DNA from 3 places in the Laceyella putida genome. Region 1 is predicted to be linked to each of the others. Evidence: riboswitches for the same ligand, from Rfam matches in the RefSeq annotation. Region 1 holds a riboswitch; each other region holds the start of a gene.
The links. A riboswitch is a leader RNA that binds a small molecule or an ion and turns the genes downstream of it on or off. The one in region 1 is predicted to bind lysine.
Positions count from the first base shown of each region.

Region 2: it holds a riboswitch for lysine, as region 1 does, so the genes downstream of both, ACFQNG_RS10005 (aspartate kinase) here and ACFQNG_RS10905 (amino acid permease) in region 1, are expected to answer to the same signal.
Region 3: it holds a riboswitch for lysine, as region 1 does, so the genes downstream of both, lysA (diaminopimelate decarboxylase) here and ACFQNG_RS10905 (amino acid permease) in region 1, are expected to answer to the same signal.

Region 1 covers NZ_JBHTBW010000031.1:59,093-67,239, forward strand. The annotation lists gene ACFQNG_RS10880 (ABC transporter permease) at 1-420, opposite strand, end outside; gene ACFQNG_RS10885 (ABC transporter ATP-binding protein) at 421-1,329, opposite strand; gene ACFQNG_RS10890 (antibiotic biosynthesis monooxygenase family protein) at 1,691-1,978, shown strand; gene ACFQNG_RS10895 (DUF2269 family protein) at 2,033-2,488, shown strand; gene ACFQNG_RS10900 (TVP38/TMEM64 family protein) at 2,560-3,162, shown strand; gene ACFQNG_RS10905 (amino acid permease) at 3,251-4,696, opposite strand; lysine riboswitch at 4,802-4,990, opposite strand; gene ACFQNG_RS10910 (inositol monophosphatase family protein) at 5,262-6,059, opposite strand; gene ACFQNG_RS10915 (LysE family translocator) at 6,257-6,862, shown strand; gene glmS (glutamine--fructose-6-phosphate transaminase (isomerizing)) at 6,971-8,147, opposite strand, start outside.
Region 2 covers NZ_JBHTBW010000024.1:12,364-20,510, reverse strand. The annotation lists gene tatA (twin-arginine translocase TatA/TatE family subunit) at 1-103, opposite strand, end outside; gene ACFQNG_RS10025 (SCP2 sterol-binding domain-containing protein) at 236-559, shown strand; gene ACFQNG_RS10020 (AAA family ATPase) at 590-1,048, opposite strand; gene ACFQNG_RS10015 (HD domain-containing protein) at 1,053-1,688, opposite strand; gene ACFQNG_RS10010 (RNA ligase family protein) at 1,685-2,470, opposite strand; lysine riboswitch at 2,630-2,815, shown strand; gene ACFQNG_RS10005 (aspartate kinase) at 2,934-4,163, shown strand; gene ACFQNG_RS10000 (ABC transporter permease) at 4,333-5,262, shown strand; gene ACFQNG_RS09995 (ABC transporter permease) at 5,264-6,187, shown strand; gene ACFQNG_RS09990 (ABC transporter ATP-binding protein) at 6,205-7,212, shown strand; gene ACFQNG_RS09985 (succinate dehydrogenase cytochrome b558 subunit) at 7,515-8,147, shown strand, end outside.
Region 3 covers NZ_JBHTBW010000052.1:47,699-55,845, reverse strand. The annotation lists gene ACFQNG_RS15770 (HNH endonuclease) at 1-40, shown strand, start outside; gene ACFQNG_RS15765 (GNAT family N-acetyltransferase) at 290-847, opposite strand; gene lysA (diaminopimelate decarboxylase) at 966-2,285, opposite strand; lysine riboswitch at 2,399-2,589, opposite strand; gene ACFQNG_RS15755 (ATP-binding protein) at 2,769-3,863, shown strand; gene ACFQNG_RS15750 (DUF5682 family protein) at 3,860-4,393, shown strand; gene ACFQNG_RS15745 (hypothetical protein) at 4,338-5,243, shown strand; gene ACFQNG_RS15740 (hypothetical protein) at 5,255-6,124, shown strand; gene ACFQNG_RS15735 (NAD(P)H-dependent flavin oxidoreductase) at 6,232-7,320, shown strand; gene ACFQNG_RS15730 (LrgB family protein) at 7,415-8,110, opposite strand; gene ACFQNG_RS15725 (CidA/LrgA family protein) at 8,107-8,147, opposite strand, start outside.

The sequences.
Region 1 (8,147 bases):
TTCCAGAAGCGACAATCCGATGGACGCTGTCGCCTGCTGAGCGGGATCATAGTAGATGCTGATCTGCTTAGCGGCACCTGCCGGCTCACCCGAAGCGAGCTGCGCGGAGAATCCTCGTTTGATCACAAGCAGGATATCGGCTTGCCCCCGCTTCAAATCCTGTTTGCCCTTTTGCTCCGTGCCGTCCACCACATGCATGCCTTTCAACTGCTTCACGCTGGAGATGAACCGGCTTGAGGCGGGCGTTCGATCCTGATCGGCCACACCGAGCGACAAAGAAAATTGATTGCCGTTGTCCCCGATCAGTGTACCCAAGGCAAACATCATAAACACGGGCAAAAAGAGCGACCAGATCATCACATTCTTATTGCGGGCAAACAGCAACAACTGCGCCCAAACCAGCTGGGTATATGCGTTCATTTATGAGTTCAACCTCTTTCCTGTTCTCGCTAAAAAAACATCTTCCAAAGTCGCCGAACGTGTGCGCAAGCCGATCAGCGGCACATCATTCTCCTTTGCCCACGTGACCAATTCGCTCAAACTGGTCTCTAACTGATCGGTATGTAGTGTTACTTCCCGCTCCGCATGCTCCACGAACTTCACTTCGGGCAATCGCTCCAACCAGGGCAACCGGGTCATATCATTCAGGACAAATTCAATGCGGCTCTCCGCCGTCAATTGACGGATCAGCCCAGCCGGCGTGTCCAGGTCAATCAACCGCCCTTGATCCATGATGCCAATGCGGTCACACAACACTTCCGCTTCTTCCATATAGTGTGTCGACAGAAAGACGGTACGTCCCTCTTCGCGCAATCGGAATACAATCTCCCACAAACTTCGTCGCGCTTGGGGGTCCAGTCCGGTGGTCGGTTCATCCAAAAAGATTACTTTCGGATCGTGAATCACCGCCAACGCAATCGCCAACCGTTGCCTCTGCCCCCCGGACAAATGCTTCACTAACGTCTTCTCTTTCTCTTCCAATTGAAACGCCGTCAACATTTCATGCAATGGACGGACACGGGCATAAAAACTTCCGTATAAACGAAGGCTTTCTTTAACCGTCAAATGATCAAACAAGGCGGTTGACTGCAATTGCACACCAATCCACTGTTTCACCTTTTGGCGATGCTTGATCGCGTCAATGCCGTTGATCTCAATCGTGCCCCCATCAGGGGTGCGCAATCCCTCAATCATCTCCATGGTGGTCGTCTTGCCCGCCCCGTTGGGTCCCAACAGACCAAAAATCTCCCCTTCCCGCACAGAAAAGGAAAGGCGCTTGACCACCTCTTGGCCGCCGTACTTTTTCACCAACTCATTCACTTTGATCATCTTAAATGGACTCCTTTAAATCGGCGAATAGATTTTTTCCCTATCCAACATCCTGCCAGTCATCCGCAGGGCTCTCGCAAAATGGCTTTCCCGTCACATCGCCAACGTTTTCCCTCTTTAGGGCAATGTTCGCTGCCATTGTCAAAAAAATCATAACACATCAGGAAAACCTACACCAAATGCAATCCTGTTTTAACCGCCCCTCAAATAAATGTACCATTTGATAGATTTATTCAGAAAAAAACGACCTAGTTCCTTATTTTCCCTGATTGCGCCTTCATTCGCCATTTTCACCTATCTTCCCTACATCAAAAAAGTGGTATAGTAGATAGGGAAAATGGATTGATGAGGAGGTTTCTCCATGTATCAGGTGAACAATCGGATCAACATCACATCCCCCGAGCATCTGGCGATGTTGCGGGAGCGTTTTGGCAAAGCGCCCGAATCGATGAAACAGGTTCCCGGATTCCTTTCGTTTCGCTTATTGGAGGCGGAGGATGGCTCCCATGTCATTGCGGAAACCGTTTTTGCATCCAAAGAAGCCTTCCGCGCATGGGTGGAAAGCGACCACTTTAAACGCGCGCACGGCGGACGCGGCGGTGACGCGAGCCGCCCAGATTTGGCGAGCTATTACGTGAGAGTGAAATAGTTTGTCATCTGAAATGATCTTATACCAAATGACCCAAAGGAGTGACCTTTCTTTATGACAGCAGGATTAATCGTAAAATTTTTGCACGTCCTATTTGTGGCAACCTGGTTTGGCGGCATCAGCCTGATGGCCATGGTATTGCGTGATGCGACGCGCTCCAACAACATCGAAACCATGTCCCACGCTTTGGACCGCGCCCAACGCTGGAATATGACCATGTTTATGCCCAGCTCCATCTTGGCATTGCTCACCGGTTTGTACATGCTTGTTCAAACAAGCGGTGAAAAACCGCTGTGGCTGGTAGTCAAAGAGCGTTTTGGCAGCGTTGTTGTCATCTTGTTCATTTTATTTGTCGTCATCTATGGCCGCAAAGCGCTCAACCAAGTGAAAACCAGTGGCATCGAAACAGAGAAGGCGCAGACCATCATCAAGCGCTACATCATGTTGCTCAACATCTCCCTGTTGCTGTTGGTCGTGCTGATCTTCTTCGCCACCGTCAAATTAGCATAACCCTCCCACTTCATGGCCCTTGCCGGTCATGAAGTTTTTATTTTTATTATCGCAACAGGAGGAAACGCAACGTGGAACAAACCCTTTCTCTCTTCTTCCAGGAGCTGGGCTGGTGGGCGCTTCCGGTCAGTCTGATCATCGGCATCTCCTGTCAACTGGTCGGTGTCCTACCCACGCTGTTCATCACGACTGCCAATGTGCTCTATTTCGGCCCTTGGATTGGCGGCTTGTTATCCTGGTTCACCGAGCTGATCGGCTCTCTGCTCGCTTTTGCGTTGGTTCGCCGCGGCATAAAAAGATTTCACTTCCAGCGCCATGAGCACTGGAAGTGGATTCAGTCCATGGGCCGCCTCTCCCCCGGCGAACAAACGTGGACACTCACACTGGCCCGGATCTTGCCTTTCATCCCATCGGGTGCCGTCAATATGGCAGGGGCAATGACCACCGTGTCCCCGTCATCCTTCTTCTGGGCGACCGCGCTTGGGAAAATCCCCTCCACGGTCCTCGAGACCTTGGTCAGTTATCAGCTCCTGCAATTGGACCCCTGGCTGATCCAGCTCATCTTCGGGGCGCTTCTCTTGGCCCTTGGCTTGTCCCTTCTCTATAAGAGAAGACGGGATAACATGGGTACACCCAAAGGTGAAGCAACCGATATCATGACGGGAGACAGGTAATCAAGCACACTCAATTCAAATATCAAGCAAACCCAAACACTTTTCCCGGCACTTCAGCAAAAAAGAGGCTGCACAGCAGCCTCTTTCATCACTTATCCAGCTCACACTCTCCCAAAGGGATGAGCTTCGTTTTCTTCACCCACTTGTACCCCAGATAGAAGGCCAAGAATACGGGAATGCCAATATAGGAAACCAACAACCCGTACCAATCGATCGATTCACCTAGGATCGCTTGGTAATTTTGCCCCACAATCACGATCAAGCACAGGGTAAAAGCAAACAACGGACCAAAGGGGAACCATTTTGCCCGGTAAGGCAAGTCAGCCAAGTTCCGCCCTTGCATGACATATGCGCGGCGGAAACGGTAATGGCTGATCGCAATCCCCAACCAAGCGATAAATCCAGTCATGCCGGAAGCATTCAGCAACCAGATGTAGATCTTTCCTTCCCCCACCAAGGAAGCGAGGAAGGCCAGCATCCCGATCGCGGCCGTCGCCAAGAGCGAATAAATCGGCACACCGTTTTTCGTCACTTTGGCGAAAATCTTCGGCGCCTTTCCTTCTTTGGCAAGTGTCCACAACATCCGCGTCGAAGCGTACATCCCCGAGTTACCCGCCGAGAGGACCGACGTTAAAATCACGGCATTCATCACCGAGGCGGCAAAGGCGAGACCCGCACGCTCAAAAATCAAGGTAAACGGACTTTTGGCGATCTGATCCACATCACCGCCGGCCAGATTGGGATGCGTATACGGCAAGATCATTCCGATGACGAGAATCGCCAAACCATAAAACAGCAAAATCCGCCAGAATACTTGTCGAATCGCTCTCGGCACATTTTCGCGTGGATTTTCACTCTCACCCGCGGCCACTCCCACCAATTCCGTACCCTGGAATGAGAAGCCGGCAATCATAAACACGCTGATGATTCCCATCAGGCCGCCTGGGAAAGGAGCCTCCCCGATGGTCAGATTTTTGGCGCCAATCGCTTGCCCGCCCAAAATGCCCACGATCATCAATATTCCCACGACAATAAAAATAATGACCGTCGCTACTTTAATGAATGAGAACCAGTATTCCGATTCACCATACCCTTTCACCGATAACGCGTTCAAGGCAAACATCAACACCAAGAACAAAGCGCTCCACAAAATGGCTGGAGAGTCAGGGAACCAATATTTCATGATGATGGCGCCGGCCGACAGTTCCACGGCAATGGTAATGGCCCAGTTGTACCAGTAGTTCCATCCCAACGCAAAACCAAAAGCCGGATCGACAAATCGGCTGGCGTACGTGCTGAACGACCCCGAAACCGGCATGTAAGTGGCCAATTCACCCAGACTGGACATCAGGAAATAAACCATCAACCCGATGGCCAGATAAGCAATCAATGCTCCGCCGGGGCCCGCTTGTTGAATCGCGGAACCGCTGGCCAAAAAGACACCCGTCCCAATGGAGCCGCCAATGGCAATCATCATGAGATGTCTAGCTTTTAAGTCACGCCTCAAATCGCTGACCGAATTTTCTCTGCTCATAAAAAAACACCTCTCTACTGTATTAGTATGGCGAGGTGGTCCGGGTAATAAAAATACCGCCTTAACAAATGCATCGGGCGGCTGCGCAAAACCCACACCATATCCCCGCAAGATAGCGCACCACATCTGCTCGGCCAGCAAATGTGACAGTGCTGTCCCTTTTCGAGTACAGCCCCAGCCTTGCTGTTCAGAGATGGCAGCAAAGCTTCGGCGATTTTCCCTTTCATTGATCTTCATCGACTTCTCTGTGTCTCCAATCAACTACTCATAAAAACCGCGACCTCTACCTCACCGAAGACATCGATGAGGGTTAATCTATTTCATTTCATATGTCACGAGTATAAATGAATTATTGTTGTTTTTCAATGCGAACCTTTGTGTAAAATAATACTAAATCAATCTGTTGACCACTCCCATGCCTAAAGGCAGGGGATTCTTGGGTAATCCCGCGACGCTCGCTCTCATCCCCATAGCTGAAGCCAGGGGTTTTCTCGCTCGCAAAGATATAAAAAACTGCCAGCCACCCAAAGGGAAAGCCGGCAGGAAAGTGCTCGCCCAAACCTGGCTACTTTGCAATCCAATCGCGCAGTTCACCATAAATGCTGGGCACAGAAGCCAATACGGGACAACGTTCCTCTAACACCAAGCACTCCCCGCGCAAGTCACTGACACGGCCACCCGCCGCTTCAATCAGCATTTTGCCCGCGGCAAAGTCCCACGGATTGGTACCTGCTGTGACAAAAGCTTGTACACGCCCCACCGCCACTTTGGCCATGGCGAGAGCGGTGGCACCAAACACGCGGAACCCGCGAATATGTGGGCCCAGCTCCATGATTTTGCTCATATATTCGTCAGATGTTTCACTTCGGAAAATGAACTCAACCGCCACCAATGAATCAATCAGAGCCCGGTCATCCGCTGCCAGGGAGGGACATTGGTGCCCGTTGAGGTAAACTCCCTCTCCCCTTACAGTATAAATCATCTCATCCCGCATCACATCATACACGATCGCCAGAATCCCTTCGCGTCCATGATACAGGGCGATCGAAATGACAAAGTCACAACCTTGCGTCACAAAATTGCTTGTTCCATCAATCGGATCAATAAACCACACATACCCATCAAACCGCTCGGGCCGTTCAGTGATGCCCTCCTCACCCATAATCCGATGTTCCGGAAAATGCGTCATGATTTTCTCAACCAAGAACCGTTCCGTCTCACGATCCATCTCCGTCACCAAATCATTTTTACGGCTTTTGGTCTCAAACCTCACCGTTCCCACCGCAAGGAATGCGCGAATCTTGGTTCCCGCTTCTCTAACCCATTCTTGCGTCAGCGACAGCATCTCTCTTGCCTCACCCATTTTGATCGCTCCTTTGTGCTGATATCCCTGCACCTATCATTATAACGAAAGAGAAGCGCGACGTCGGATGTCGTACCCCGGACATAAGAACCCATCTGGTTTATTAATTCACGTTGGCAATGTTGTCATTTTGGCAAGTCCGAATGCGATGAAGCATATGATGTGAAAAGAACTTGTCTTAGGATAGGAGAAGTGCGATGGAAAGTTGGTATCATTTTCTGCTCCTTGGCTTGGCTTTATCCACCCCTGTGGGGCCAGCGAATATAGAGATGATCAAACTTGGGATTAATCGAGGTTTTTATTTGTCATGGTTGGTGGGTATAGGGGATGTCATCTCCAATCTGTTTATCATGATGATTCTTTTTTACGGTTTGTCTGATTGGCTGAAAAGCGAATGGATTCGCGCCTTCTTTTCCTTGATTGGCGGCTATTTTCTCATCCGTATTGGACTGAAATCCGAAAAGAGCAGCATCTCCTTGCTTTCTGTCGTCTTCTCCCCATCGGCTCAAGCAATGATGCGCGGTTTTTGCCTTGGTTTGATCAATCCCAGCGATTTTTTATCATGGTTGGCCATTTACAGCACCATCAGCCAACATACTCCACAGTGGATCTGGTCGGCATTCATGTGGTTGCTCATAGGTGCGGGCCTGTGGAACTCCCTGTTATCCTTTGCCATCAGCCATTGTCGCCACTATGTAAAGCCTAAACTGGTATCCACGTTCATGCGGGTGGCCAGCTTTATTTTAATCATTTATGGCGGCAGTTTTATCGTCAAGGCAATCTCTTATTTCCTGTTTCCTTAAGCCCATGACAACGAAAGGATTGACATGATGTCCCAACGCCAAAATAAAAACACTCCGTTGCTTGCCCGAGGGCAAACAACGGAGTGTCTATAAAAACCCGTATGTCTCTTATTCCACCGTCACGCTCTTCGCCAAGTTGCGTGGTTTATCCACATCATAGCCACGCTCCACACAAGCATAGTATGCAAAGAGCTGGAGTGGGATCACAGTCAGTACCGGTGCCAAGAGATCGATCGTTTTGGGAATGTGGATCACTTCGTCCACCGTTTTTTGCAACTCATGGTTGCCTTCCACCGCGATGCCCAATACTTTGGCGCCGCGCGCTTTCACCTCTTGAATGTTGCTGACCATTTTTTCATACACCGCATGTTGGGTCGCCAAGGCCACCACCGGGATGTTCTCTTCGATCAATGCCAAAGTGCCGTGTTTCAGCTCACCCGCCGCATACGCTTCAGAGTGGATATAAGAGATCTCCTTCAGCTTCAGCGAACCTTCGAGCGCCACAGCATAGTCCATGCCGCGACCCAAGAAGAAGAGGTGCTCACTCGTCGCGATGCCACGCGCAAACTGGGCGATTTGCGCTTCTTGCTTAAGCACCGCTTCGGCTTTGGCGGGCAACTCCAGCAGATGGCTGACAATCTCACTCAATTCGCTCACCGCTTTTGGCCCGCGAACCTGAGCGAAATAGAGACTTAAGAGATAAATGGCGATCAACTGTGAGGTGTACGCTTTCGTCGAGGCCACCGCAATCTCCGGTCCAGCCCATGTGATGATCACGTCATCCGCTTCACGGGCCACGCTGGAACCCACCACGTTCGTAATCGCGATCACACGCGCGCCTTGGCTTTTCGCTTCACGCAACGCCGCCAGCGTATCGGCCGTTTCACCCGATTGGCTTACCACCACCACCAGGGTTTTGTCAGTGATGATCGGATTCCGGTAGCGATACTCGGAAGCCACATCGCATTCAACAGGGATGCGAGCCAGATCTTCCATGACATATTTGCCGATCAATCCCGCATGATAAGCGGTGCCGCATGCGACAAAGTGAATTTTCTCAATGCCTTTGATCTGCTCCGGCGTCAAGCCGACTTCTTGAGAAAGGTCAACCACCCCTTCTTTCACCCGTCCGCTCAGGGTGTCACGAATCGCTTTAGGCTGTTCGTGGATCTCTTTCATCATGAAGTGGTCAAAGCCGCCTTTTTCCGCTGTCTCGATGTCCCATTGGACTTTCATGGTGTCGCGCGCAACCGGTGTGCCATCGACGCGCATCAACGTGACGCCT
Region 2 (8,147 bases), on a different contig from region 1:
TTTGTCCGGTCGCGCGCCCCAATTCAGGCAGCTTTTTGGGTCCGAAAAGCAATAAAGCGACAACCAAAATGACGATGAGTCCTGGTAAACCGATGCCAGCCATAATTTCACGCTCCAACAGGCAGGTATTGCCTGAGATATTCTTTAGCCATTATATCTCTTCATGAGAAAGATGCCAAGTAAAGCTTTTTTTGCTTTATAATCAAGTTAGAATGAAGAAGAGGAGAGGAATGCTGTGGACTTAATTCACATGTTCGCTTCATTGGCTGAAAAAATCAACCAAGACCCTGCCGGGATTGCCCAATTGGATGATGTGTATCAATTGGAGCTGACCAGCGGGACTTACCAAGTGCGTTTAAGTGAAGGCAAAGCGGAGTGGACAGAGGAAAGCAAGTGGGAGCCCACTTGCACGCTGGTGATCAAAGATGAGGTCCTAGTGAAGCTCGTGACCGGGAAGTTGGGGGCAACGACCGCCCTGATGATGGGCAAATTGAAAGTGAAAGGCTCGGTTGAGGCCGCCCTTCGCTTGCAAAAAGTGTTAAAACATTACGCCGCTTAAATGAACAAGCCTGATACCTCGGGATGGAGGTCAGGCTTGTTTGGCTGTGATCCACTCCACATGATGCGCTTCCGTAAGTGTGGGCACTTCCAATTTCCGCACCAATTTCCGGATCACCGCCTCAGGCACCTCGTGTTTGCGCTTCCGGTTGCGGGAGAGCAAGAGATCGAGTGGCGCATCCATATACACGATCGTAATGCGCGCGCCATAGGCGGCGAACAGATCGATGAGCGGATCGCGCAAATGGCGGGTGAGATTGGTTGCGTTCCAGATGAATGATTGCCTTTGCCGCAACAGGACTTTGGCTTGCTCCTTGGCGATTTGGATCACCTCCCCTTGGTTGGCGGTGGGGGAAATGCCGTGTTCGCGCCGGATTTGGTCAAGGGAAATGACCGGGAGATCGGGATGGGTTTGGCTGATCCACGTATCTTTTCCCGCTCCGGGCAAACCGGACATCAGGATCACTTCACACCGGGTATCGTCATACAATACGTCAGTCGCTTGGAGATGGGCGTTCCGAAAATAACGGAAGCGTATGCGCATTGGCAAAGGGCAGGGGTTGGGTGTAGCATTTCAATTCGGTGGCATATTGGCGAAAGATTTCGATGCGTTCCAACAACTCCGGTTGATCTGGACAGATTCGTCCGCGCACATCCGCTTCCGCGAGCAAGGCGACCCAATCGAGGCGAATGTGCCAACTGGCGGTGATCACCGCTCTCTCGGGATCGGGTTTCTCAAAAAACCATAAAGGTAAGCCATGGTAACGGACAAGCTGCACCAGATTTTCCCTGGTATGGATTGGGAGGGAAAACATTTTCTCCCGTATCATCTGTGCGCCCACTTTGGCGTGGTGGGGAGCGTGAAAGCGGCCATCTTCGCCCATTTGTGTACAGGGTTCCTTGCCGATATCATGGAAGAGGGCGGCCATGAATAGCAGGGATTGCTCTTCATGAGGCAGAATTTGCCAAGCGGGAAGCTGACTGAGTTCATCCACCACCATCCAGGTGTGGGTGAGCACATCCCCTTCCCCATGATACTCCGGATCTTGCGGGACTTGGCTGAGAGCTTGCAACCAAGGGAATTCATGCAGAATGTGCCGGCGGTTGCCCGATGCGTTTCCATCAATCAAAATAAGCTCACCCCTTTCCGCAATTGATTGGGGATGAGGGGTCGGTTCATCCAGTGCGACTCGGAGTCGATGATCGTTTGCAAAAAACCGGAACGTACCCATTTGTAACGGTTTTTCACGCGGCCATGTTCTTCTACCTTAATATATAACCCTTCCATCAATCCGGAGTGATCGGTCTCCCTTATAGCCAGCTCAGGCTGAAGCTTGAGTTGGGTGGCCAGGTGTCTCAGTTTCTCCAAATGGTCGACCGCAATAAAGGGCGAGGAGCCAATCCAATCCGCCAGTGGTTTTTTTCGCGGGGCGATGCCTTCATACAGCACCCTTACCGAAACGACAAAGGGCGCTCGAGCCAGGAATTCACGCCGTCTGGCGGTGGATAGAAAAATGCCGGCTTGTTTGTCATAGATGTCGAATTCCAAAAAATAATGGGGCAAATCCGTATAAAAGACAGTGTGTTTGGCGTACATCCATTCACCGTACATGATGTAACGATCTTGCAACAAATCCCACAGTTCGTGGGCATAACGGTGGGCCCAGCTTTTGAGCAAGGCAAATTGCTGCTCCCGTGGGCCTCCCGTCAAGTAATGGCCACGGCTTTGCAGTAGCAAGGTGCCGTCCCGGCCGAAGCTGATGCCGGCATTGGCCCCGTCCATTTTCTCTTCGATGACAATCGGTTGTCCGATCAACTCTTGATAGGAGGCGACGGTTAAATCCTCATCGCCAGGCTGTAGCCCTGAGCCAGACAAATGTCGCGTGCGCGGGTACTTGATCATGGGTTCCATATAGGGTTCACCTTTTACTTTTTAATCATTTTTTATATTAATAATAAATAATATATCGTTAAAAGTCATGAAAAAAAGAGTGTTTTTTCACCTTGCCAATTTGGTTGTGCTATGTTAATATCAAAAAAATTAATACTATATCAGAATTCTCGCCACTCTTTGTGGAGTAGAGGTGCGGATTTCATGAGTACTTGTTTGGAGGACGGGCCGTTGAAGAACAAGGAAAGGGAAAGGCCGCCGAAGTTTGCTGGAAGACCCGACAGAAGGCAGGCTGGGACTGCGTCCGAACAGGAGCAGGACTGTCACAGAAGCGATTTTTTGCTTTTGTGAAGCGCTAATCCGCAGTAGATGAGCGAGCTGGAGCGTGACGACAAAGGCGACAGCGAGCGATTCTCTGCTGTGGTCTTTCTGTTTATTTACAGGCTTTTCTAGCTAGCCATGTAGAATTGAGAGGAGAGTAGCCATGAGCATCGTGGTGCAAAAGTTTGGTGGTACCTCGGTAGGGAGCATTGAGCGGATTCAGGCTGTAGCAGAGATCATAGCTCATACCTATGCCCAAGGAAAGCAATGTGTTGCTGTCGTGTCAGCGATGGGAAAGTCTACGGATCATTTGGTTGGGATGGCCAAAGAGATTTGTCCACACCCTTCTCCGCGTGAAATGGATATGCTGTTAACGACAGGAGAGCAGGTAAGTATCGCCTTGTTGTCCATGGCCTTGCATCAGAAAGGGCTGAAAGCGCGCTCGCTCACTGGTTGGCAAGCGGGAATTGAAACGAATCATGTCCATGGGCGGGCCATGGTCAATGACGTGAAAACGGAGACGATCATGAACGCGTTGGAGCAAGGGGAAGTCGTGGTTGTCGCCGGATTTCAAGGGATTTCACCAGATAAAGAGATTACGACGCTGGGGCGGGGCGGATCAGACACAACGGCGGTCGTGCTGGCTTCTGCCTTAAAAGCCGATTATTGCGAGATTTATACAGATGTGACGGGGGTTTATACCGCTGATCCACGTGTCATTCCTTTGGCGCAAAAGATGGACGAGATTTCATACGAAGAGATGTTGGAATTGGCTCATCTGGGAGCGGGTGTGCTCCATCCGCGCTCTGTGGAAGCCGCTTTGCAAAATAAGGTACAATTAATGGTGCGCTCTAGCTTTGTCGATGAGCCCGGCACCTGGGTTAAGGAGGAAAATGCGATGGAAACCTCACACAATGTCAGAGGGATTGCACATGACTTGCAGGTAGCGCGAATTAAGGTGTTGGGATTGCCAAATCATGAAAACACCCTAACCAAATTATTCGGATTATTGGCGGAGGCGCATATCAATGTGGATATCATCGTTCAGAGTGAACATGATCATGAGCGGGTCGATGTAGCCTTTAGCGTAAATGAAGAAGAAGGTCTTGAAGCGCGCCAAGTGCTGGAAGCGGCACAAGCGGAACTCGGCTTTGCCAAAATTTTATATGAAGCGGGCTTGGCCAAGGTGTCCGCAGTTGGGGTTGGCATGATGACACGCCCAGGTGTGGCCGCCAAGATGTTTGCCACCTTAAGTGAAGCGGGCATTCGGGTGAAAATGGTTTCCACCTCGGAGATTAAAATCTCCTGCGTGGTAGAGCGTGAACTGGCCCTGGAAGGGGCACGCCGGTTGCACACGGCTTTTGGTTTGGATCAAGTGGAAGTGAAAGTATAAATAAAGAAAAGGTGATCCCGTGTTATGCGGGGTCACCTTTTCTTTATTTTCAAGACAATAAACAGAGGGCAATAAAATTATTTGTTGACCGAAAATAATAATTTGAGTGATGATAAAATTAATTGAAAAATATGTTGCTTACAAGGATATATTTAGGAGGGGTTGCTATTTGGCCAGATATGTGATGACCCGTTTGATCCAGATGGTTCTCACCCTCTGGGTGATTGCGACGGTCACATTCATGATGATGAAAGCGATTCCGGGAGATCCGTTCAGCAATGAAAAGAAGCTTCCTGAAGAAGTGCTGAAAAATTTGTACGCTTACTATCAACTGGATGATCCGCTTCCCATTCAGTATATCAACTATATGAAAAACTTGGTGTTGTTTGATCTGGGGCCATCATTCAAATACGAATCCCGCACGATTAATGAGATTGTTTCCGAAGGGTTTCCGGTCTCCGCGCAGTTAGGGGCGCAAGCGTTGTTGCTGGCGGTCGCGGTCGGCTTAACCTTGGGCGTCATGGCGGCGCTCAGGAGAAACCAATGGCTTGATTATTTCTCGATGTTGATCGCGGTGTTGGGCATTTCCGTTCCCAGCTTCGTGTTGGCCCCTTTGCTGCAAAAGTATTTGGGAGTCGAGTGGGCGCTCTTGCCCGTGGCCACGTGGGAAGGGTTTGCTTCCACCGTGATGCCCACGATTGCGCTCGCTGCGTTTCCGCTGGCCAGTGTGACCCGGCTGATGAGGTCGGGCATGGTGGAAGTATTGACGCAAGACTATGTCCGCACGGCCAGAGCAAAGGGCCTGCCGCCTTCTTTGGTGATTGTGCGGCACACCGTCCGCAACGCGATTTTGCCTGTGGTTACGGTGTTGGGCCCGCTGACGGTCGGGGTGTTGACCGGCAGTTTCGTGATTGAGAGCATCTTCTCCATCCCGGGGATTGGCAAGTATTTTGTGGAGAGCATCTCCAATCGCGATTATCCCTTAATCATGGGAATCACGCTGTTTTATTCCTCCCTGTTGATTGCGGTCAATTTCTTGGTCGATTTGGCTTATGGTTGGATTGATCCCCGCATCCAGTTGATTAAAGGGGGCAAATGAGATGGAACCAGCGATGAATCCGCGTTTTCAACCCGTGGTGCGTTCGGAGAGGGCGATGGAGCAGATCCGGCGCCCCCATTTGTCGTATTGGCGGGACAGCTGGCGTCGGTTGAGGCAAAATGTCTTGGCGATGTTGGGTCTCATTTTTATTGTCATGATTGCCATACTCTCGATTTTTGGGCCCATGTTGTCCGAGTATGAATACAATGAACAAAATTTGCAAACGGGGCGCAATTTGGCACCGTCTGCCGAGCACTGGTTTGGCACGGATGATTTGGGCCGGGATGTGTTTGTGCGGGTCTGCGAAGGGGGGCGCATCTCGCTCACGATCGGTTTGGCGGCGGCCTTGATCGATCTGATCATCGGCGTGATTTATGGCGGCATCGCCGGATATCGCGGTGGACGCACAGGTGAAGTGATGATGCGGATTGTTGATGTGCTTTGGGGCCTCCCGTACCTCTTGACGGTCATCTTGTTGCTGGTGATTTTGCCGCCGGGCATGGGCACGATTATTATCGCGCTCACGGTGACGGGTTGGTTAAACATGGCACGGCTCGTGCGGGGACAGGTGCTTCAGCTGAAAGAACAGGAGTATGTGCTGGCAGCCCAAACGCTTGGTGCGACGACGGCCCGTTTGCTGTTCAAACATCTCATTCCCAATGCGATGGGCCCCATCATTATCATGTTAACGTTGACGGTGCCGAGCGCCATCTTTGCGGAATCGTTTTTAAGTTTCTTGGGGTTGGGTGTGCAAGCGCCTGTGGCGAGCTGGGGCACCATGATAAACGATTCGCTGGTGACGGTCTTGTCCGGAGAGTGGTGGCGCCTCTTTTTCCCTGCGTTGTTCTTGTGTTTAACCATGTTAGCCTTTAACGCGTTTGGTGACGGTTTGCGCGACGCGCTTGATCCAAAGCTACGGAAATAGGGAGGAGTGGGAAAAAGATGGAGAAGTTACTCGATGTGAAAGCGTTGCATGTCTCGTTTCAGGTGGGCAAAGGTGAGGTGAAAGCGGTGCGGGGCGTCACCTTTTCGCTGGAACGGGGAGAAACCTTGGCGATTGTGGGGGAGTCAGGTAGCGGAAAGAGTGTGACCGCCTTGGCATTGATGCGGCTCCTTCCATTTCCCGGAAAGATTAAAAGCGGGGAGATTCGCTATAACGGGAAAGATTTGACGCCAGTTAGTGAGAAAGAGATGTTTCACATTCGTGGGTCGGAAATTGGCATGATCTTTCAGGATCCCATGACTTCACTCAATCCGACGATGGCGATCGGGAAGCAAATCACGGAAGGCCTTCGCTGGCATCAGAAGATCGGGGAAACGGAAGCGAAAGCGCGCGCCATCGAGATGCTCAATCGGGTCGGCATTCCGCATCCCGAGAAGCGGTTGGATCAATATCCGCATGAGTTTAGCGGGGGGATGAGACAACGGGTGATGATCGCGATGGCCCTGGCGATGAGTCCAAAGGTTCTGATTGCGGATGAGCCCACGACGGCGTTGGATGTCACCATCCAAGCGCAGATTCTTGAGTTGATGAAAGAATTGCAACAGGAGATGGGCACTTCCATTATTCTCATCACGCACGATTTGGGCGTGGTGGCCGAAACGGCGGACCGGGTCAGTGTGATGTATGGCGGACAAGTCGTGGAAACAGGAACTGTAACCGAATTGTTCCATGATGCGCATCATCCGTATACATGGGGCTTATTGCAATCGATGCCGCGTTTGGATCAATCCCGTGACCAAGAGTTGCGGCCGATCCCGGGTTCGCCGCCGGATTTGTACGAGCCGCCGCAAGGGTGTCCCTTCGCCGACCGTTGCCCTTATGCGATGAATGCGTGTTATGAAGAGATGCCCCCGCTCACGCGGCTATCTGATACCCATCTGGTGGCGTGTTGGTTGGAAGATCCCGAGGCGCCGCCCGTGATGATCCATCGGTCGTCCGCTTCTTGAATGACGGGTTGAGTCGGATTCCCCTTCTTCGGAAGGGGGATCTTTTTATGAATCCGCTTGTGTTTTTCATCGCGCCTATTTTACATTTTTCGCGGAGTTAAACCGCCGGAGTGGGCGAGTTAAGCGTTTTCTGGGCCGTTTAGATAAAGAGTGGCGATGTCACATTCCTTGACGCCTCCGACTAGATGGGAGTAAAATAAATAGCGAGTTGAAACCCCTTTCTCAACTTGATGTCAGCGGTCTGAGAGAGTGATGAAACTCTACGACTCTACTGCGACTATGTCCAAGATTGGAGGCAAATGATGAGCAGAGAACGCAGTTTCTTCAACCGTCGGTTACACTCGTTGCTGGGCGTGATACCGGTGGGCTTTTTTTTGGTAGAACATTTACTGTCCAACTATGCTGCCACCGAAGGGGCACAAGCGTTTGTTGAACAAGTGGAATGGCTATGGGGGATTCCGTTCATCACTGTTCTGGAAATCTTTTTTATATTTTTGCCGCTCCTTTACCATGGCGTGTATGGCCTGTATATCGCATTGCAAGCCAAGAACAACGTTGGCAACTTCGGTACTTTCCGCAACTGGATGTTCATGCTGCAACGGATCACAGGCGTCATCACCCTTGTCTATGTCGTGTGGCATGTATGGGAGACCCGTGTTCAAGTAGCGCTCTATGACATGACGGCTCCTCAGCTTGCGAACTTGACTTATGAGATTCTGCAAAATCCTGTCAACCTCGTGTTGTATATGATCGGATTGATAGCGGCTGTCTTCCACTTTTCCAATGGTATGTGGACGTTCCTCATAACATGGGGTGTGACGGTGGGGCCACGTGCGCAACGCGTATCCACCTATGTTTGGGCAGCTGTGTTTGTATTTGTGTCTTATCTTGGTATTTCATCGCTGTTAGCCTTTGCGCAACCAGATTTTATCCAT
Region 3 (8,147 bases), on a different contig from region 1:
CCACAGCTTAGGGATAACCGTTGAGAAACCGCGTCCCTAACGGGGCGTTTGAAGAGGCTTGAGCCGTGTACGGGGAAACTCGTATGTACGGTTCTTAGGGGGGGAACGGCTCCGAAAGGAGCCTGCCCTACCCGACACCCCCTTTACAAGTGGTTAATTAATGCCGCATGGGTGCCGTAATAAGCCGTTCCTCTTACATTATAACCACGACCATCATAATAGTTTGTAATCATAGCAGCAGTAGTAGGCCCACATGATGAATAAATAAGCGAGCCCCAATGAGGCTCGCTTATTTATTGACATAACGTTCGCGATATTCATCTTCAAGCATGCTCATGATGATAGAATCGTGGTACTGGTGATTGTAGAATAACGCATCACGCTGAACGCCTTCTTTTTTGAAGCCCAGCCGTTCATACACATGAATCGCACGTTCATTGTATGAATAAACATTCAGTTCAATCCGATGTAAGTTTAAATCACCGAACGCATAGTCCAGCATCAGCTTCATCGCTTCGGTGCCATAGCCTTTGCCTTGATGGATTTGATTGTCAATCGCAATGCGGATATAGCAACTGCGGTTGAACGGATGGATCTCAAGCAGTTGAATGTCACCTATGACGGTGTCGTTTTCCGTTAAAGCGATGAGCATGAGCACACCGGACGAATCTTGGGCCTTTCCTTCAATATACTGCCTCACTTGTTCTCTGGTGAAGCATTTTTGCGTCCCGGTGAGGCGTCTTGTTTCTTTATTGAACAACATGCGGAAATACAATTCCGTGTCTTCGACGCTAATCGGCCGCAAATATACCTGATCTCCTTGTAAAAAGCGAACGGGTGTATACATGAACGTTCCCTCCTGTATCCATATTAACTATAGCCAATTCTCCCTAATTTGAAAATGTTTTTACTAAAAAACAAAAAAGAACCTGACCAAGTGACAGGCTCTTCTCTCATTTATAAAACTAAATTTGTGATAATACAGCTCTTTTACGGTCTTTGCGGATCAGGTCTTCATAGGTTTCCCGCTCCACAACCAATTCCGCTTCGCCATCTTGGACGAAGACGACGGCAGGACGGCGCAGGCGGTTATAATTGCTCGCCATGGAATAACCATAGGCCCCAGTCGACAAAACAGCAAGAATATCCCCGCTATTCACTTTGGGCAGGGCGATGTCCCAGATGAGCATGTCTCCGCTCTCGCAACACTTCCCCGCGATGGATACCGTTTCCGCCGGCGGCAACGACGCTTTGTTGGCAAGCAGCGCGTCATATTTCGCTTGATAAAGCGCGGGACGGATATTGTCTGTCATGCCACCATCCACAGCGACATAGGTGCGAATGCCCGGAATTTCTTTGATCGAACCGATCGTATAAAGCGTGGTACCCGCATTTCCCACGATGCTGCGACCCGGTTCAATCCAGATCTCCGGTCTCGGCAAGTCGCGTTCATCCCATGTGGCCGCCACTTCACGGGTAATAGTCTCCACAAAGGCCTCGATCGCCACCGGATCATCTTCGCTTGTATAGGAGATGCCAAAACCACCGCCCAAGTTAAGCACTTGTACTTCATACCCCATCTCTTCATGCACCCGATCCAAAAACGCCCTGACGATCCGAACCGCCTGCACAAATCCGGTCGTATCAAAAATTTGCGATCCGATATGCACATGAATGCCCAGGAGGTTAAACTGTTTTTTTGCCAGCGCGTGTTGGATCGCCTGCATGGCTTGCCCATCGGAGACACCGAAGCCGAATTTCGAATCTTCTTGGCCAGTGGAAATGTATTCATGGGTGTGCACTTCGATACCGGGTGTAAGACGGAGCATCACATTGACGCGTTTGTTGGCAGTGCTCGCCAGATCATGGAGCAACTCCATTTCATAGAAGTTATCCACGACATAACACCCGACATTCGCTTCGAGGGCCATCCGCAATTCTTCTTCCGTTTTATTGTTGCCGTGAAAGTGAATGCGTTCAACAGGGAACCCGGCTTGGAGAGCGGTATACAACTCACCGCTGGACACGACATCCAGAGAGAGGTTTTCTTCGGCGGCCAGCTGTGCCATGGCGATACAGCTAAAGGCTTTGCTGGCGTAAGCGACTTGAAAAGCAAAACCGCTTTGTTTGAATGATTCGACAAAACGGCGGCTATTTTGCCTGATCAACGCCTCATCATATACATAAAGGGGTGTTCCAAACTCTTTGGCCAATTCCATCGCATCGCACCCACCAATGGTGAGATGGCCTCGCCCGTCAATGCGGCTCGTACCAGATAAAGGCATAAAAAAACCTCCCAATCACGAATGAAATTAGGAGAATACAGTCGGGCCAAAATAAAAAACACCATCTGACTATAGACGGCATCCCTCATTAAAACCGCACCATAACCATATCTCCTGAAGATAGCGCACCACGCATATGCGGATCGATATACGTGACAGTTCTGCCCCTGTTCGGGTACAGACCCAGCCCCCCTGCCCAGAGAAAGCAAGAGAACTTCGGCGACTTTTCCTTTCCATCGCTGTCATGGATCTTCTCTGGATCTCAAGCCATGTACTATTAAAAGTCGCAACCTCTACCTCATCAAGTTATGATGAGGTTTTGCTTATGCAGTTGGTTTATTAATGTGTTTTAGTATAGCACGCAATAGGTTCGATGTGAAGAGGTTAAACACATTCTTTACAATGTATTGCGAACATAAGTTCGGTATGTGATGATAGAGAAGTGAGCGCAACAGATACATACAACAGAGAGGGGACCGTCTTATGGCCGTTCGTTACCCTGCAGAAATTCGCTGTCAAAAAGAATTGGAAGCTTTGCAATTGGCAGATACATATCCCAAACCGCAAGGATGGCTGCTGTCACCACGGATGGTGGAACGTTTCATTTTAGGTTCCGAAGAAGAATGGGTTACCAAAGACGGAGAGAAAATCCGCATTCGGCCCAAATACTGGGGAGATCGATCCTTGATACAAGTAGCAATTGCCACCTTGGCATCGGATCGCGGGCTTATGTTGGCGGGTGAACCAGGAACCGCCAAAAGTTGGTTATCCGAACACCTATCCGCTGCGATTTCGGGAACCTCTCAATTAATTGTCCAAGGGACATCCGGCACCAATGAAGATCAGATCAAATACACATGGAATTATGCGATGTTGATCGCGCAAGGCCCGTCAACGGAGGCGTTGGTGGAAAGCCCGATGATGGATGGCATGAAACAAGGAAAGCTTGTTCGATTTGAAGAGTTAACCCGTTGTCATTCGCAAATACAAGATGTGATGATCTCCATCTTGTCTGAGAAGCAAATCGCAATTCCCGAATTGAACACTGTAGTCAATGCGGAAAAAGGCTTTAATGTCATCGCGACGGCAAACACGGCGGATAAAGGGGTCAACGACATGAGCGCCGCATTAAAACGCCGGTTTAACTTCGTGGTGATTCCTGTGCTCACTGACTTGGAACAAGAGATGAAGTTGGTGGAAGAAAGAGCCAAGGAGCAGATGCTCAGCTTGGGGTTGGAAGCGCAAATCCCACCTGACCTCGTGCGCCTGATGACTACCGTATTCCAAGAATTACGACGCGGGAAAACCATCGACCGCCAAATGCAAATCAAAAAACCTTCCACCGTGTTAAGCACAGCCGAATTGATTTCGGTGATGTCCAACAGCGCGATTCTTTCTACTTACTTCGGAGACGGCTCCATCCAAATGAAAGAAGTGGTGCGCAGCATGTTTGGTGCGGTATCCAAAGAGGATGACACGGACTTGGATGTGGTCAAGGAATATGTGGAAACCGTCGTTCGCGACCGCGAAGGCCAGGTGTGGGCCGATTTTTATCAAACATGTAAGGAGCAATTATGAGTCACATTCATTTCTTACCGATCCGCCACCATTCTCCGTCATGCGCTTATCACGTTCAGCGGGCGATTAACCAAATTCGCCCCAGCCATATCTTGATCGAGGGGCCCAGCGATGCCAATCCGTTGATTCCGCATTTGCTGGAAGAGGATCTGCAACTTCCCGTTGCGATTTATTCATATAAAACCTCACCGCAACCAGAACGGTTGTATTACCCTATATGCGATTATTCACCTGAGTTTGTGGCGATTTTCACGGGATCCTTGTTGGGTGCCCATTGTTCTTTCATCGATATTCCTTCCGCATGGATGATGGAGACACGGAAACTTGGAGAACGTGTTGAAACAGGAGAATGGTGGGCTCGGGGAACCACACTGTATATGGAACGACTGGCCCAAACGGATCAAAAAGACGAAGGCGGAAAAAGAGGCATTGCTTTCGTCGGGGCTCCACTTGGTGGAAAAGGGGGTAGCGGAGTTGGTCCAGCAAGGATACAGTATGGTCAGCGAACAAAGTATCGCTACTTTCGCTGAATTGTCTGAGTTTGTGAAGTCGTATAAACTCCGGCGTCTGGGTAATATTCTTACCTCGTTAAAAGAAGAGTTGCATTTTCACCCGACGAACCAAATCGAAATCGCCCGTTTGTTAAGCGACGCTTGGTTTACCGTAGCGGCGATCCGCAAACATCTGCAAGACGGTTTAAAGAACCCTGTTTTGCTAGATGAGCTCGTCGGAAAAACTTGGCGCAAAACAGAGCTGGAGCGAGTATCCGGGTTGAACTTGGTAGAGTTGGGGTATGAACGCCAACTCCTGACTTCCGGCTTCATCGTGGAGACGAGTATGTTAATCGATTTGAATCAAGGAACGTTATTTGCGGAGAAGCAGATTACCCCGCAAAAAATGAACATATCTTCCAAGGCATCTTACTTTCAAGTGCTTGAAGCGGATTCAGCTTATCTCTATCCAGGTCAGGAACCACGCCGAATCAAGCTGGAATCCTTCCGGCAGCGCACACTGACGCACACCGATTTAGATCGGTTGGTGCCCTATGCGGTTTCTTCTTTTCAACCTCTGCTAACTCAGTTGCAAGAGCAAGCTTCCTCTTTATTCCCGCAAGAAGAGATTTGTGCCCTGATTCATCCGAAGCTGTTGGTGCAAGCGGGAAACGTTGTATATGCGATTGATCAACAGCATCGCATGTTGCGTGTTGCCGAAAAAAGTAGAGGTGGCTTGAAACGTCTGGTCAAAGAGTTTGCTGATGGGTTGCTATTTGGCAAACTCCTGTTAACCGATCAGCCGGTTTTGTCTGTTCTCTCCTTTATTCCGTTGGATTCTCCTACGCATGCACGGTATCTCTACACTTGGCCCATGATGAAATGGTGAGGAGGGAATCGATGACACAGATGGTTAGGCTAATCGAACAGTTAGAAGAGCAACTCCTGTTTCTGTTGGCCTCCGGTTTACAGCACGCCCGTTTGGAAATGCAGGAGATCGCCGAGCAGGCGACTCTTTGGCAAGAATGGGGGTTTCCCGAGCTGTCCCATCATTTAACACAGCTAGCAGACAAGCAAGGGCCAGAACAAATCACGCAACTATTCTTGTTGCTGCGGCAATGCGATTGGCTTAAACGGCAATTTATCCAACTTGATTCTTATGATCCACCGAAGAAGCGACAATGCAAAAAGAATAGCAAATGGTCTTTATATCCCCTCTCTCTGATGACAATGAATGAAACCAGCTATATCATCGTCCATCTATGGGAGCAACAAAAAAAGAAAGAAGAGGGGGTCCTGATCTGGATCCCAGAATCCTGTTTTCCCACCCCCATCCGGCCCCGGTTGCTTAGAAGTGTGTTTGAGGTGGAAGATTGCCAATTCGACCACTACTTTGCCCTTGATAAATCGACCCATCTTCCCGTGTTCCGAGTGAAGGTAACAAACGAGCTCGATGTCGAAGCAGATGAATTAGTCCGTTCCCTTTCGGGGCGGATGTGCTTGAAATTGGCTCGGGGCGCGGTTTATCTTGACCGACTCAAGGAATCCGACAAGACGAGACGGTGGACCTTGTTCAATAACACAAGCCGGATGAACATGAAGCAATTAGAGCAAATCTGGCCGGCCTATTGCTTTTATTACAAAACGGAGCAATTTTTCATTCCGCTGATCTTCGCGAATCAATTGGATTTAAAACAGGCCGTGATCCTGCATGTGTATGAATCAGCTTGGACGGACGAACAATTAAGTGTGTTTAAACAAGAGAGATAGAGTGTGCAAAGAGTGGCACATACGTTTGAGTGCCTCTCTTTGCAAAGCCTGACCGCGACGGCTTTGTTACAATATAATTAGTTTTGCGAAAAGAAGGGGGTAGCAAGATGTTTCAGCAAACAACATTTGCTTCGCTATGTTCCGTTCAACACCCGATTGTTCTGGCCCCGATGGCGGGAGGGGTCACAACACCCGAATTAGTCGCGGCTGTATCCAATGCGGGTGGATTGGGTTCATTGGGTGCCGGATATTTGTCTCCAGCCAAATTGCGCGAAGAGATTAAGGAGATACGCATGCGCACTTCGCGTCCATTTGCTGTCAATTTATTTGTTCCCGGAAATGATAACAGCCCGGATAACAACGTATGCACTGAACTAAAAACCGGCCTCAAACCCATTTGTGACGAGTTGGGCATAGAGCCGGAAGAGTTGACTTGCGCTTATGAGGATCAGTTTGAGGAGCAATTTGCCGTTATTATAGAAGAGCGTGTTCCCGTCTTCAGCTTTACGTTTGGGATGTTGGCGAAAGAGAAGATTCAGAAATGCAAACAGGCAGGGATTCTTACCATCGGCACGGCTACAACGGTCCTTGAAGCAATCCGGTTGGAAGGGAGCGGAGTGGATGCGATTGTCACGCAAGGAAGTGAAGCCGGAGGGCATCGCGGAACCTTTGCGCATCCATACCATGAAGCGTTGATCGGAACCATGGCATTAGTGCCGCAAGTGGCGGATCACGTCAGTATTCCCATCATCGCGGCTGGTGGCATCATGGATGCAAGGGGAATCGTAGCCAGCTTCGCCTTGGGAGCCTCTGCCGCTCAGATGGGAACAGCCTTTATCCCATGCAAAGAAAGTGGCGCCCACCCTTTATATAAAGACGCGTTGCTCCGAGCTTCAGAAGATCGGACCGCCGTTTCGCAAGCGATTAAGGGTAAAGCCGTCCGCGGATTGCATAACCGTCTGATGGACTTGGTTGAACAGATGCCGACAACCTTGCCTTACCCGTATCAACATGCCCTGACACAAAAAATCCGCCAAGCCGCAGCCCAACAACAACGCCCTGAATGGATGTCCATGTGGGCGGGCCAAGGAATACGCCTGGCTAAAGAGACAACTGTTCAAGACTTCATGACAGAAATAACAGAAGGGATTGGCAAACTATTGGGAAGATTGAATGAAATAGATAATAGGCAATAGTGATTCAATATAGATAAACCGAATTGTAGTATAGATTGGTTTGCGATATAAACAAAAAATGCATTGTCTGATCGAATCGCGTTTTTCCGGTTAATTACATTAAGAAAGATAGATTGGGTAATAACAAAATCCAAATGAATGTGATAAAGGCCCCAATGATCATGGCCAAACTGGAAAAGGTACCTTCCAACTCGCCCAGTTCAAACGCTTTGGAAGTTCCAGTGCCGTGTGCACCCATTCCCATCAATAATCCTTTGGCAATGGGGGATTTCAAGGAAAGAAGTCGGATGAGAAGCGGACCCAATACAACGCCGGATAAGCCGGTAATCATCACAAAAACAGCGGTTAATGAAGGGTTTCCGTGAAGCGTTTTGGCATATTCCATCGCGATCGGTGTGGTAACCGAACGAGGAATAATGCTGATTACCATGATTTTGCTTAGCCGGAACAGAAGCGCAAGCAAAATGGACGTGATGACGGCAAAAAATGAACCTATGCTTAAGCTGATAATCATTTCCTTCAAATGTTGTTTAAGAAGATCTTGAAATTTGTACATGGGAACAGCGAAAGCGACCGTGGCCGGACCCAACATATAGGTTAACAGTTGGGTTCCCGAAGCATAGGTGCCGTAGGGGATGTGAAAGCACTCCAAGATGATGATCAACATAAGCGGTGTGACAATAATGGGTGAAAAAAGCACAAGGGTGATCTTGGAGTTGATTTTTTTGCTCACCACAAAAATCAAAATGGTGAGCAATAGTAACAACGCTTCAAGCAAAAGGTGCTTCATATGGCTTTTCCCTTCTTCCGCTTTTGCAAAAATTCGG